Linked DNA regions of Posidoniimonas polymericola. The protein of the gene in region 2 interacts with the protein of the main gene of each other region in a pairwise test. Links are inferred from orthologs where the notes say so. Each region holds a gene or a part of one and is shown on either strand. Other genes may lie near its edges. The genes, in order: dnaE, Pla123a_RS08210 and Pla123a_RS04895.

What was found.
Region 1: the proteins of Pla123a_RS08210 (region 2) and dnaE interact in binary tests that used the Escherichia coli proteins (3 or more experiments, as listed by UniProt). The link is inferred for Posidoniimonas polymericola from one-to-one orthologs.
Region 3: the proteins of Pla123a_RS08210 (region 2) and Pla123a_RS04895 interact in binary tests that used the Escherichia coli proteins (3 or more experiments, as listed by UniProt). The link is inferred for Posidoniimonas polymericola from one-to-one orthologs.

The regions. Positions count from the first base shown.
Region 1 is NZ_SJPO01000018.1:72,356-76,664, reverse strand. What follows is about bases 67-4,226. They hold dnaE (DNA polymerase III subunit alpha), read right to left. Parts: upstream 3,885-4,226; coding sequence 267-3,884; downstream 67-266. Other genes in these bases: Pla123a_RS23960 (hypothetical protein), read right to left, coding at 4,089-4,226; Pla123a_RS23970 (GlsB/YeaQ/YmgE family stress response membrane protein), read left to right, coding at 67-184. Also shown: more of Pla123a_RS23970, read left to right, coding at 1-66; more of Pla123a_RS23960, read right to left, coding at 4,227-4,309. UniProt on the Escherichia coli protein: DNA polymerase III is a complex, multichain enzyme responsible for most of the replicative synthesis in bacteria. This DNA polymerase also exhibits 3' to 5' exonuclease activity. The alpha chain is the DNA polymerase catalytic subunit.
Region 2 is NZ_SJPO01000003.1:359,103-362,149, reverse strand. What follows is about bases 114-3,011. They hold Pla123a_RS08210 (pyridoxal phosphate-dependent aminotransferase), read right to left. Parts: upstream 2,169-3,011; coding sequence 1,059-2,168; downstream 114-1,058. Other genes in these bases: Pla123a_RS08205 (DMT family transporter), read right to left, coding at 2,244-3,011; Pla123a_RS08215 (hypothetical protein), read left to right, coding at 769-987; Pla123a_RS08220 (hypothetical protein), read right to left, coding at 114-357. Also shown: more of Pla123a_RS08220, read right to left, coding at 1-113; more of Pla123a_RS08205, read right to left, coding at 3,012-3,047. UniProt on the Escherichia coli protein: Shows aminotransferase activity with methionine and histidine as substrates, and to a lesser extent also with phenylalanine.
Region 3 is NZ_SJPO01000002.1:204,708-207,727, forward strand. What follows is about bases 112-2,982. They hold Pla123a_RS04895 (cytochrome c oxidase subunit I), read left to right. Parts: upstream 112-596; coding sequence 597-2,369; downstream 2,370-2,982. Other genes in these bases: Pla123a_RS04890 (cytochrome c oxidase subunit II), read left to right, coding at 112-491; Pla123a_RS04905 (cytochrome c oxidase subunit 3), read left to right, coding at 2,451-2,982. In the rest of the region: more of Pla123a_RS04890, read left to right, coding at 1-111; more of Pla123a_RS04905, read left to right, coding at 2,983-3,020. UniProt on the Escherichia coli protein: Cytochrome bo(3) ubiquinol oxidase is the terminal enzyme in the aerobic respiratory chain of E.coli that predominates when cells are grown at high aeration.

The DNA.
Region 1 (4,309 bases), on a different replicon or contig from region 2:
GGCGATGGGCACGCTGGCCACCATGGTGCTGGGCATCATCGGCTCGTTCGTGGGCGGCTTCATCGGCTACATGTTCGCCGGTGGCGAGCTGGTGCAGGCCTCGGGCTTTATCATGTCGGTGATCGGCGCCGTGATCGCGCTGCTGATCTCGATCTACGCCGGCAAGCGGAACGCGACTGTGTAACGCAAACGGCGACAACCGAAAAGACAAAACGCCGCGGGCCCGTCTGCCCGCGGCGTTTCTTTTTGCACTTGTCTCGCGCCGCTCACGCCCCCGCCATCGCGCGGCGGCCGCGGCCGTTCTGGGGCGGCGGCGTGGGCTTGGGCGGGGCGCTGGTCAGGCGGAACGAGCCGGGCGACAGGAACTCCTCGACGCGGTGGCGCAGCTCGGCCTCGAGGCTCACGCGGCGGCCGCTCTCGAGGATCACCGCGCCGCCGTCCGCCAGCATCAGCTGGAGCTTGAGCGGCATCTTGCCCGGGTAGCCGCGGACGATCTCGCGGAGCGTCTTGAGCCCCTCGGCGCCGTGGCGGGTCTCGTCCACCATGATGGTGACGCCGCTGGTGAAGCGGGTCTCGAGTTCGGCGACCGGCATCAGCTCGTTGATGATCAGGTTGACCTCCTCGGCGCCGGGCCGGCGGTCGACCACCGCGCGGATGCCGACGATCGCGTCGCCCACGACCTGGTCGCCGAACTGGGCGAACTGCTCGGGCCACATGATGCACCGCACGATTCCGTCGAGGTCTTCCAGGTCCCACATGGCGTACTTGCTGGGCATGCCGGGCTTGGGGTTCTTGGTGTGGCTCATCTTGATGGCGGCCAGCATGCCGCCCAGCACGACCTCGCTGCGGTGCTCCAGGTTGCCCAGGCTCTTGCTGGTGTGCGTGGCGTAGGTCCGCAGGATCTGCTCGTACTCGGCCAGCGGGTGGCTGGAGAGGTAGTAGCCGAGGACCTCCTTCTCGTAGGTCAGCAGCTGCTTCTCCTCCCAGGGCGCGGCGTCGGGAAGGTCGAGGCAGGCGTCCTCGGTCGCTTCGTCCTCGGCCTCGTCGAACAGGCCCTTCTGGCCGCTGCGGCGGTCGGCCATCGCCGAGGCGCCGGACTGCATCGCCCGCTCGACGCCGGCCATCAGCCGCGCGCGGTCGGCGCCGAACGAGTCGAACGCGCCGGCCTTGACGAGGGTCTCGACCGTGGCGCGGTTGCACGACTGGGGGTCGACGCGCTCGCAGAAGTTGAACAGGTCGGTGTAGGGGCCGTTGGCCTCGCGTTCGGCGACCACCGCGTCGGCGGCGCCGCCGCCGCACGCCTTGATGGCGGACAGGCCGAACAAGATCCGGCCCTCGCGGACCGCGAAGTCGACGAACGAGGTGTTGACGTCCGGCGGGACCACCTCGATCTCCATCCGCTCGCAGTCCTCCAGGTGCTCGACCAGCGCGTCCTTGCTCTTGAAGTTGCGGCCGGGGATGTCGCCCGACAGCAGGGCGGCCATGAACTGCACCGGGTAGTGCGCCTTGAGGTAGGCGGTCATGTACGCGATCAGGGCGTACGCGGTGGAGTGGCTCTTGTTGAAGCCGTAGCCGGCGAACTTCTCGATCATGCCGAACAGCTCTTCGGCCTTTTTCTTGTCGAGCCCCTTTTCCTGCGCGCCGTCGATAAACTGCTCTTGGAACTTGGCGATGATCGGCAGCTTCTTCTTGCTGATCGCCTTGATGCACTTGTACGCGTTGGACAGCTCGATGCCGCCCAGCAGGTTCAGGATCCGCATCACCTGTTCCTGGTACACCATGACGCCGTGGGTCTCGGCGAGGACCTCCTCCATCACCGGGTGCGGGTACTCGGCGGGCCGGCGGCCGTGCTTGACCTCGATGTACTGGTCGACCATGCCCCCCTCGAGCGGGCCCGGCCGGTACAGCGCGGCGGTCGCGATGATGTCGTGGAACTTGTCGGGACGCATCCGCTGCAGCAGGTCGCGGATGCCGCCGGACTCGAGCTGGAAGATGCCCTTGGTCTCCCCGCGGCAGAGCAGGGCGTACGACGGCTTGTCGTCCAGCGGGAACTTGTACGGGTCGATCCGCTCGCCGGTCGACTCCTCGATCAGGTCGATGCTGCGGGCCAGGATCGTTAGGTTGCGGAGGCCGAGGAAGTCCATCTTCAGCAGGCCGGCGTCCTCGACGTCGTTCATCGACCACTGGGTGATGACCTCGGTCTTGCCTTTGACGTGCTGCAGCGGCACGTACTCGCTGACCGGCTCCTTGGCGATCACCACCGCGGCGGCGTGCGTGCCGACGTTGCGCGCCAGACCCTCGATCTTGCGGGCCAGGTCCAGCAGCTCGCGGATCTCGGGGTCGCCCTCGTAGGCGGTCTTGAGCTCGTCGGACTGCTCCAGCGCCTTGTCGAGGCTGATGCCGAGCTGGTCGGGGATCATCGCGGTGATCTGGTCGACGCGGAAGATCGGCATCGACATCGTGCGGCCGACGTCCTTGATGGCCGCGCGGGCCGCCAGGGTGCCGAACGTGCCGATCTGTGCGACGTTGGCTTCGCCGTACTTCTCCTTGACGTACTGGATGACCTCGACCCGCCGCTCCTTGCAAAAGTCGATGTCGATATCCGGCGCCTCCAGCCGGCTGATGTCCAGGAACCGCTCGAACAGCAGGTCGTACTCCAGCGGGCAGACGTGACTCATCTTCAGCGCGAAGCAGACGATCGAGCCCACGCCGGAGCCACGCGCCGTGCACGGGATGTTGCTCGCCACGGCGAAGCGGACAAAGTCCCACACAATCAGGAAGTAGTCCGGGAAGCCGAGCGTGTTGATCACGTGCAGCTCGCGGTCGATGCGGGCCATGACCTCCTCGGACAGCTCGCCGGTCGCGTGCTCGGGCCCCGGGGCGACCCCGTCCTGCCAGCGGTGCGGGGTGTCGGCGTACCGCTCCTTGAGCCCCTTGATGACCAGCTCGCGGAGGTAGGCCTCGCTCTCCTTGATGTCGGGCTCGTCCTTGCCCGGCGCGGTGAAGGTCGGGAAGAACCGCTTGCCGAGCTCCAGCTCGAGGTCGACCGAGTCGGCGATCTGCTGGCTCCGCGCGAGGGCGTCCTCGTGGCCGGGCAGGGCGGCGTACATGTCCTCCGGGCCGCGGAGGTAGAACTGGTCGCCCTCCATCTTCATGCGGTTGGTGTCGGTGCGGTACCGGCCGGTGTTGATGCACAACAGGACGTCCTGCGCCTCGGCGTCCTCCTGGTTGACGTAGTGGGCGTCGGACGTGGCGACCAGCGGCATGCCCATGTGGTTGGCCAGGTCGACCGTCAGCTCGAGCGCCTGCCGCTGGATCTCGACGCCGTTGTTCTGGATCTCGAGGAAGTAGCGGTCGCCGAAGGTGTTGTGGAACCAGTGGACGATCTGCTCGCCCTGCTTGAGGGCCTCGTTGGTGGTTCCGCCGGCCAGCAGGGTGCGGCTCAGCTCGCCGCTGACGCAGCCCGACAAGCAGATGATGCCCTCGGAGTACTGCTTGAGGATCTCCTTGTCGATCCGCGGTTTGTGGTAGAAGCCCTCGAGGTACGCCCGGCTGGCGAGCTTCACCAGGTTCTGGAAGCCGGTGCGGTTCTGGGCCAGCAGCGTCAGGTGGTAGGCGGCCGCCTTGCTGCTGGACGCGCCGCCGCGGTCGCGGCGGCTGCCTGGGGCGATGTACGCCTCGTAGCCGACAATCGGGTTGATGCCCTGGTCCTTGCAGGCGCGGTAGAACTCCAGCGCGCCGTACAGGTTGCCGTGGTCGGTCAGGGCCAGGCCGTTCATGCCCAGCTCCTTGGCCCTGCCTACCAGCTTCTTGATCGGGCTGGCGCCGTCGAGCAGGCTGTAGTGGCTGTGGCAGTGCAGGTGAACGAACGGCTTCGCATCCATCGTGCGGCGGGTCCTTCCTCAAGAATGCGGGAGCAGGGCAGGGCGGGTGGAACAGAGCCCAGGTGTCTCAGTTCTCGGTAGCTTCGAGCACGCTCCAGCATTCTAGCGGCGGCGTGGAGGCGCCGCCAATCGGCCGAAAAACCTGCAGGATTCGCCCGCTGCGTTAAATCGCCAACGTCAAACGCCCACTTCAAACCGCCCACGTCAAACCGATAGCGCCGCGGCGACCAGCACGTTCACCACCGCCGCCACGCCCACCGCCGCGATCGCTACCGCGGTCGCCCGGGCGGTGACCAGCGTCACGGCCTTGTCGGCCAGCCCGTCGGACAGCCCGTCGCGCATGGCGAGCAGGTCGAGCCGGGCGTGGTCGCCCGGGGTGCCGGGGATGTGCTCGATAAGCCGCTCGGTGATTGCCCAGCCGGCGG
Region 2 (3,047 bases):
GACCGCCTCTTCGACCGACCGCTGCGAGATCACGCCCGGCGGCAGCTCGAGGGTCTCGAACGAGCTAACGCATTGGGGAGTGACCACCGGTGGGCAGACAGGCGCGGCGCCGTACGCCGCGTACGGCAGGTAGATCGCGCCGGTGTAGAAGTCGACGGCGAACGCGATCACGCCCGGCACGAAGAACAAGATCAGCCCGAGGGCGTCCGCGGCGACGATCTTCCAGTCGAGCTGGTTGGAGTGGGGTTGGTGGACCCGGTCCTGATGGAAAATGGTCCCGCAGCCGGTGGACGAGGCGACGCCCACGCCGCACCAGCTTCCGAGAACGACTCGACCAATAAACTCACGACGCTGCATGGATGCGGTCTCTCAGGCGACGAGGGAGGTAGTCTTGGGTGTCCAATACTACTTCGGCGCCGTCGCGTCGAGGGCGCAAGGCGAAATGTCGCAGCTAGCAGTGACGGCGTCGGTAGAATCGCGATGCAGATCGCGAGCGATCAATGCAGAGTAGAACTGGCGCCTACCCAGTGATTGCCACTCACTTCAGGAAGGCAGGTTGATGAAGCGCTATACGAAGGAGGTGAACCACAAAGACACAAAGACACGAAGGTGACAATCGCGCTAAGTAGTTCACGATCGCCGGTCCACCCATTAGTCAGAGGATTCAGCGAGGGACGCTCCCTCATCGCTCGCACTGCACGGAACTACTTCGAACACATCTCCCGTGGAGAACTCCAGCTTACCCGCGTTGAGTTTGACAATAGCCGAATGACCTCCCGCAAGCTTAACCTCAATCCTATCGCCTACGCGCTGCCACTGATGCTCACCAGCGATTCGAAAACCAAATTGCTCCAAGAACTGGAACGACGGATCACCAAAGGCATCAGATTCGGTAGGGAGTACTTGGAATATGCAGTGTCCGCCTTGCTGGCTTCCGGAAAACAGAATGAAACCGAGGTGACTACCCGAACATGCACGAACCGCTAGCGATTTCATCTGGTAGGTGTCCGTGCGATTACTTTGTGGCTTGGTGCCTTCGTGGTTCATATACGAAGGGCCTAGACCAGCTCGTGCAGCACCGCGAGGCCGCGGTCGATGGTCTCCATGCTGGCGGCGTAGCTGATGCGGAAGTGCGAGTCGTGCTTGCTGAAGATGTTGCCCGGGATGATCAGCAGCTCACGCTCGATCGCCTGCGCGACGAACTCGGTGGCGTTGGCGTAGCCGGCCGGGACCTGGGGGAAGGCGTAGAACGCCCCGCCCGGCTGGGGGACCGTGTAGCCGGCGTCGCGGAGGCCGGCGACCAAATGGTCGCGGCGTTCGCGGTACTTGTCGGCGTACGGCTGGATGCTGACGTTCATCGCTTCCAGAGCGCCCCACTGCAGCGGGTGCGGGGCACAGACAAACGTGTACTGCTGCAGCATCGTCATCTTCTCGATGATCGGCGCCGGCCCGTGCGCCCAGCCGACCCGCCAGCCGGTCAGCGCGTGCGACTTGCTGAACGCGTCGACGACGAGCGTCTGGTCGTTGAACCGGGCGGGGCTCACCAGCGGCGCGTCGTAGCAGAAGGGGCGGTAGATCTCGTCGGACAGCAGCGCGACGTCGTGCTTGGCGGCCAGCTCGGCCAGGCCGCGGACCTCGGCCTCCGTGGCGACCACGCCGGAGGGGTTGCTCGGCGAGTTGAGCAGGATCAGCTTGGTGCGGTCGGTGATGGCGGCCTCGACCTTCGCGAGGTCGATGCGGAAGTCGGGGTAGGTGTCGATCGGCACGAACGTGCCGCCCGACATGCCGGTCAGAGCCGGGTACATCACGAAGTAGGGGTCGAAGCCGATCACCTCGTCGCCCGGGTCGACCAGCGAGAGCAGCGCAAGCGACAGCGCGCCGCTGGTGCCCGAGGTGACAATCAGCTTGCGCTGGGGCTGGCCGAACTCGTCGCGGACCTGGGACTCCAGCGCCTCGCGCAGCGGCGCAATGCCCTGGGTCAGGCTGTAGCCGTTCTTGTCGCCGTTGATGGCGTCGATCGCGGCCTGCTTGACGCTGTCGGGCGCGGGAAAGTCGGGCTGGCCGATCGACAGGTTGATCGGGTTCTCGAGCTTCGCCGCCAGGTCGAACACCTTGCGGATGCCAGAGCTGTCGAACAGTTCGGTGCGTTTCGCGAGCCAGGGATGCATGCGGTTGGAAGCGAGAGGCTGGTGACTAGTAACTGGTGGTCAGCCCACCCCGCCAGGGGTGGGACCGCCACATTCCTACCGCGACGCGTCGGCGCACGCAAGCTCCCGCTCGCACGCGGAAGGTGCGGGCTCCGTCGGGGCATGGTCGCCTGCCGGTTTGGCCGCGGCCCGGTACTGCACCAGGGCGACCATCGAGAGCACGCCGGCGATCGAGACCAGCTGGCTGACAGTGATCCGCTCGCCGTCAAAGGCGCCCCACATCATCGCCACCAGCGGCACGACGTAGGTCACCATGCCGGCGAACAGCGGGCCCTGCGTGTTCACCAGCCGCACCCACAGCCACATCATCAGCCCGGTGCCGACCGGGCCGAGCATGGCGAGCGCCGCGATGGCCCGCGGGTAGTCGGTCGGCTCGGCGGGGCCGGCCAGGCCGATCGTTGGCCCGGCCGCGACCAGCGGCAGCAGCACCACGCCCGACGCGGCAAGCATGGCGGCCGTGGCGGGCAGCGGCGGCGCCTTGTGCAGCTTCTTCTTGAGGTAGGCGTTGGCCAGCCCGTAGCTGAGCGGCACCGAGATCGCCAGCGCGAGCAAGCCGAACGAGTAGCCGCGGAAGTGCCCGTCGAGCATCAGCACGCTGAGGAACACGAAGCCGCCGACCACGCCGATCAGCTGCCGGGCGCTCGGCCAGACGCCGAGCACCGGGATCGAGAACAGCATGATGGACATCGGCGTGAAGGCGACCATCATGCCGAGGAAGCTGTGCTCGACGCCGAGCGAGATCAGGCCGGGCTGCATCGCGTACGGGTAGGCGTTGGCGACCAGGCCGATGACCGCCGCGGTGACGAGCTGCCGCCTGGTGAGCCGTTCGCGTTTGGACAC
Region 3 (3,020 bases), on a different replicon or contig from region 2:
GGGCCCAGGGCACGCCCCTGGAAGTCGGCGAGAAGCTGTACAAGCGTCGCGGCTGCGCGCAGTGCCACTCGATCGACGGCACCGACAATCCCGGCGCCGGCGGCCCGAGCTTCAAGGGGCACTACGGCGAGATGGTCGAGTTCACCAACGCCGAGCCCCACAAGATGGACGCGGAGTACATCCGCGAGTCGATCCTCAACCCGCAGGCGAAGATCCGCAAGGGCTACAAGCCAATCATGCCGACCTTCCAAGGTCAGCTGAACGAGGACGAGATCTTTGCCCTCCGCCAGTACATCCGCAGCCTGAACGAAGAGCAGCCCGAGGACTGGGCACCGAAAGAAGGTGAGGAGGAGGGCGACACGGCCGAGTCGTCGGAGCCAGCAGAGACATCCGGAGCAGCCGACGCCGAAGAAGCGTCCGACGCCGAGGGGGCCGCCGACGCTCCCGAGGAGCCCGCGTCCGACGAAGAGTCGACCCAGAGCGAAACCTAGTATTAGCCTCACCAGGGGCGTGGCCGACCGGGGATGCCCGGCACACACGGCCGCGGCCAGCGTCACGCTTGGTGAACCGTAAGCAAAAGATAAGCAGTAGTTGCCATGATCGCCCAAACCGACGGCGCCAACTTTAGTACCCCCTCCGGCACTCGGATCGTTAACCCGCAGGGCCCCAGCTACCTGACCGGTGGCGGGATCATGTCGTGGATCTTCACGCTCGACCACAAGCGGATCGGCGTGATGTACCTGGTGGGCGTGCTCACCGCGTTCCTGCTCGGCGGCGTGCTTGCGCTGCTGGTCCGCACCGAGCTGCTGACGCCGGAGGTGGACTTCTTCACCAACTTCGTGCAGCAGACCGGCGAGGAACCCAACATCGCCGCCGCGAAGGACGCCTACAACGTGGCGTTCACGCTGCACGGCGCCGTGATGGTGTTCCTGTTCATCATCCCGAGCATCCCGGCGGCGCTGGGCAACTTTGTGCTGCCGATGATGCTGGGCGCCAAGGACGTGGCGTTCCCGCGTCTCAACCTGGCGAGCTTCCACCTGTGGGTGGTGGGCGCGTTGTTCTTTATGACCGCCCTGCTGACCACCGGGCTCGACACCGGGTGGACGTTCTACACTCCGTACAGCACAACGACCAACGGGCCGGTGATCGCGGCCACGCTCGGCGTGTTTATCCTCGGCTTCAGCTCGATCTTCACCGGCATCAACTTCGTGGTGACCGTCAACACGATGCGTCCCAAGGGGATGACCTGGTTCCGCATGCCACTGATGCTGTGGGCCCTGTACGCGACCGCCATCATCCAGGTGCTGGCGACCCCCGTGCTGGCGATCACCGTGCTGCTGCTGACGGTCGAGAAGGCTCTGGGGGTCGGCATCTTCGACCCGGCCCTGGGCGGCGACCCGGTCCTGTACCAGCACTTCTTCTGGTTCTACTCGCACCCGGCCGTGTACATCATGATCCTGCCCGCGATGGGCGTGATCAGCGAGGTCATCCCGGTGTACGCCCGCAAGCACATCTTCGGCTACACGTTCATCGCTTACAGCTCGATCGCGATCGCTCTGCTGGGCTTCCTGGTGTGGGGCCACCACATGTTCACCTCTGGCCAGAGCAACCTGGCGACCGTGATCTTCAGCTTCTTGACGTTCAGCGTGAGCATCCCGTCGGCAATCAAGGTCTTCAACTGGCTGGCGACCCTGTACAAGGGCAACATCCACTACAACGCCTCGATGACGTACGCCCTGGCGTTCATGTTCCTGTTCACCATCGGCGGCCTGACGGGCCTGTACCTCGGCTCGCTGGCGACTGTCGTGCACCTGCACGACACGTACTTCGTGGTGTCGCACTTCCACTACGTGATGATGGGCGGAACGCTGGTGGCGTTCCTGTCGGCCCTGCACCACTGGTGGCCAAAGATGTTCGGCAAGATGTACAACGAGCTGTGGGCCAACATCGCGGCCCTGCTGGTGTTCGTTGGGTTCAATGTGACCTTCTTCCCGCAGTTTATCCTTGGCACGCAGGGCATGCCGCGTCGGTACGCCAGCTACAAGCCGGAGTTCGAAGGCCTGCACGCCCTGTCGACGTTCGGCTCGTACCTGCTGGGCGCCGGCCTGACGCTGGCGGCGTTGGTGCTGGTGCACTCGTTGTTCCGCGGCCGCAAGGCGCCGGACAACCCGTGGGGCGCCGCGACGCTGGAGTGGAAGTGCTGCTCTCCCCCTACGCACCACAACTTCGAGGTCGACCCGCTGATGGGTTCGCCCTACGTCTACGACAACTTTGTCGAGGACCCGAACGGCGACGGCTACTACGAGGTCTTGCCGGACTACAAGCGGAGCGGCGTCGGGGCGCCCGACGAGCAGCCCGCCCAGACCTAGCCCGACGTTGATGATCGGGCGGCTGACACGCCGCCCCGCGCGATTCAAACTTTCCCAACGCCCTACGACCAACGCCCCTCCATGGCCACCGCCGAAGCTCCTACGCACGACGCCCACGGGCACGACCACGACCACCCCGAGTGGCTGGCGCACCACTTCGAGTCGCCCGAGCAGCAGTTCGAGGCCGGCAAGCTCGGGATGTGGTTGTTCCTGGCCCAGGAGGTCCTGTTCTTCTCGGGGCTGTTTGTCGCGTACACCGTGTACCGCGCGAACCACCCCGAGGTGTTCATCCAGGCGCACCACTTCCTGAACCCTTGGCTCGGGATGCTCAACACGATCGTGCTGCTGGCGAGCAGCCTGGCGATCGCCTGGGGCGTGCGGGCGGCGCAGAAGAACCAGCAGCAGACGCTGCTGTGGATGCACATCTTTACGCTCGCGTGCGCAGGATTCTTCATGGGCGTGAAGGTGGTCGAGTACAGCTACAAGTTTGACGAGGGCCTGTTCTGGGCCGGCCACGACCGTGAGTACGGCCTGTGGAACGAGGGCCTGGAGCTCGACGCCAACGGCGAGGCGATCCCCAAGTTCCACCTAACCGACGAGGGCCTGCACACCGGACTGCAGGGCGTGATGGTGGGCAGCTTCATCATCGGC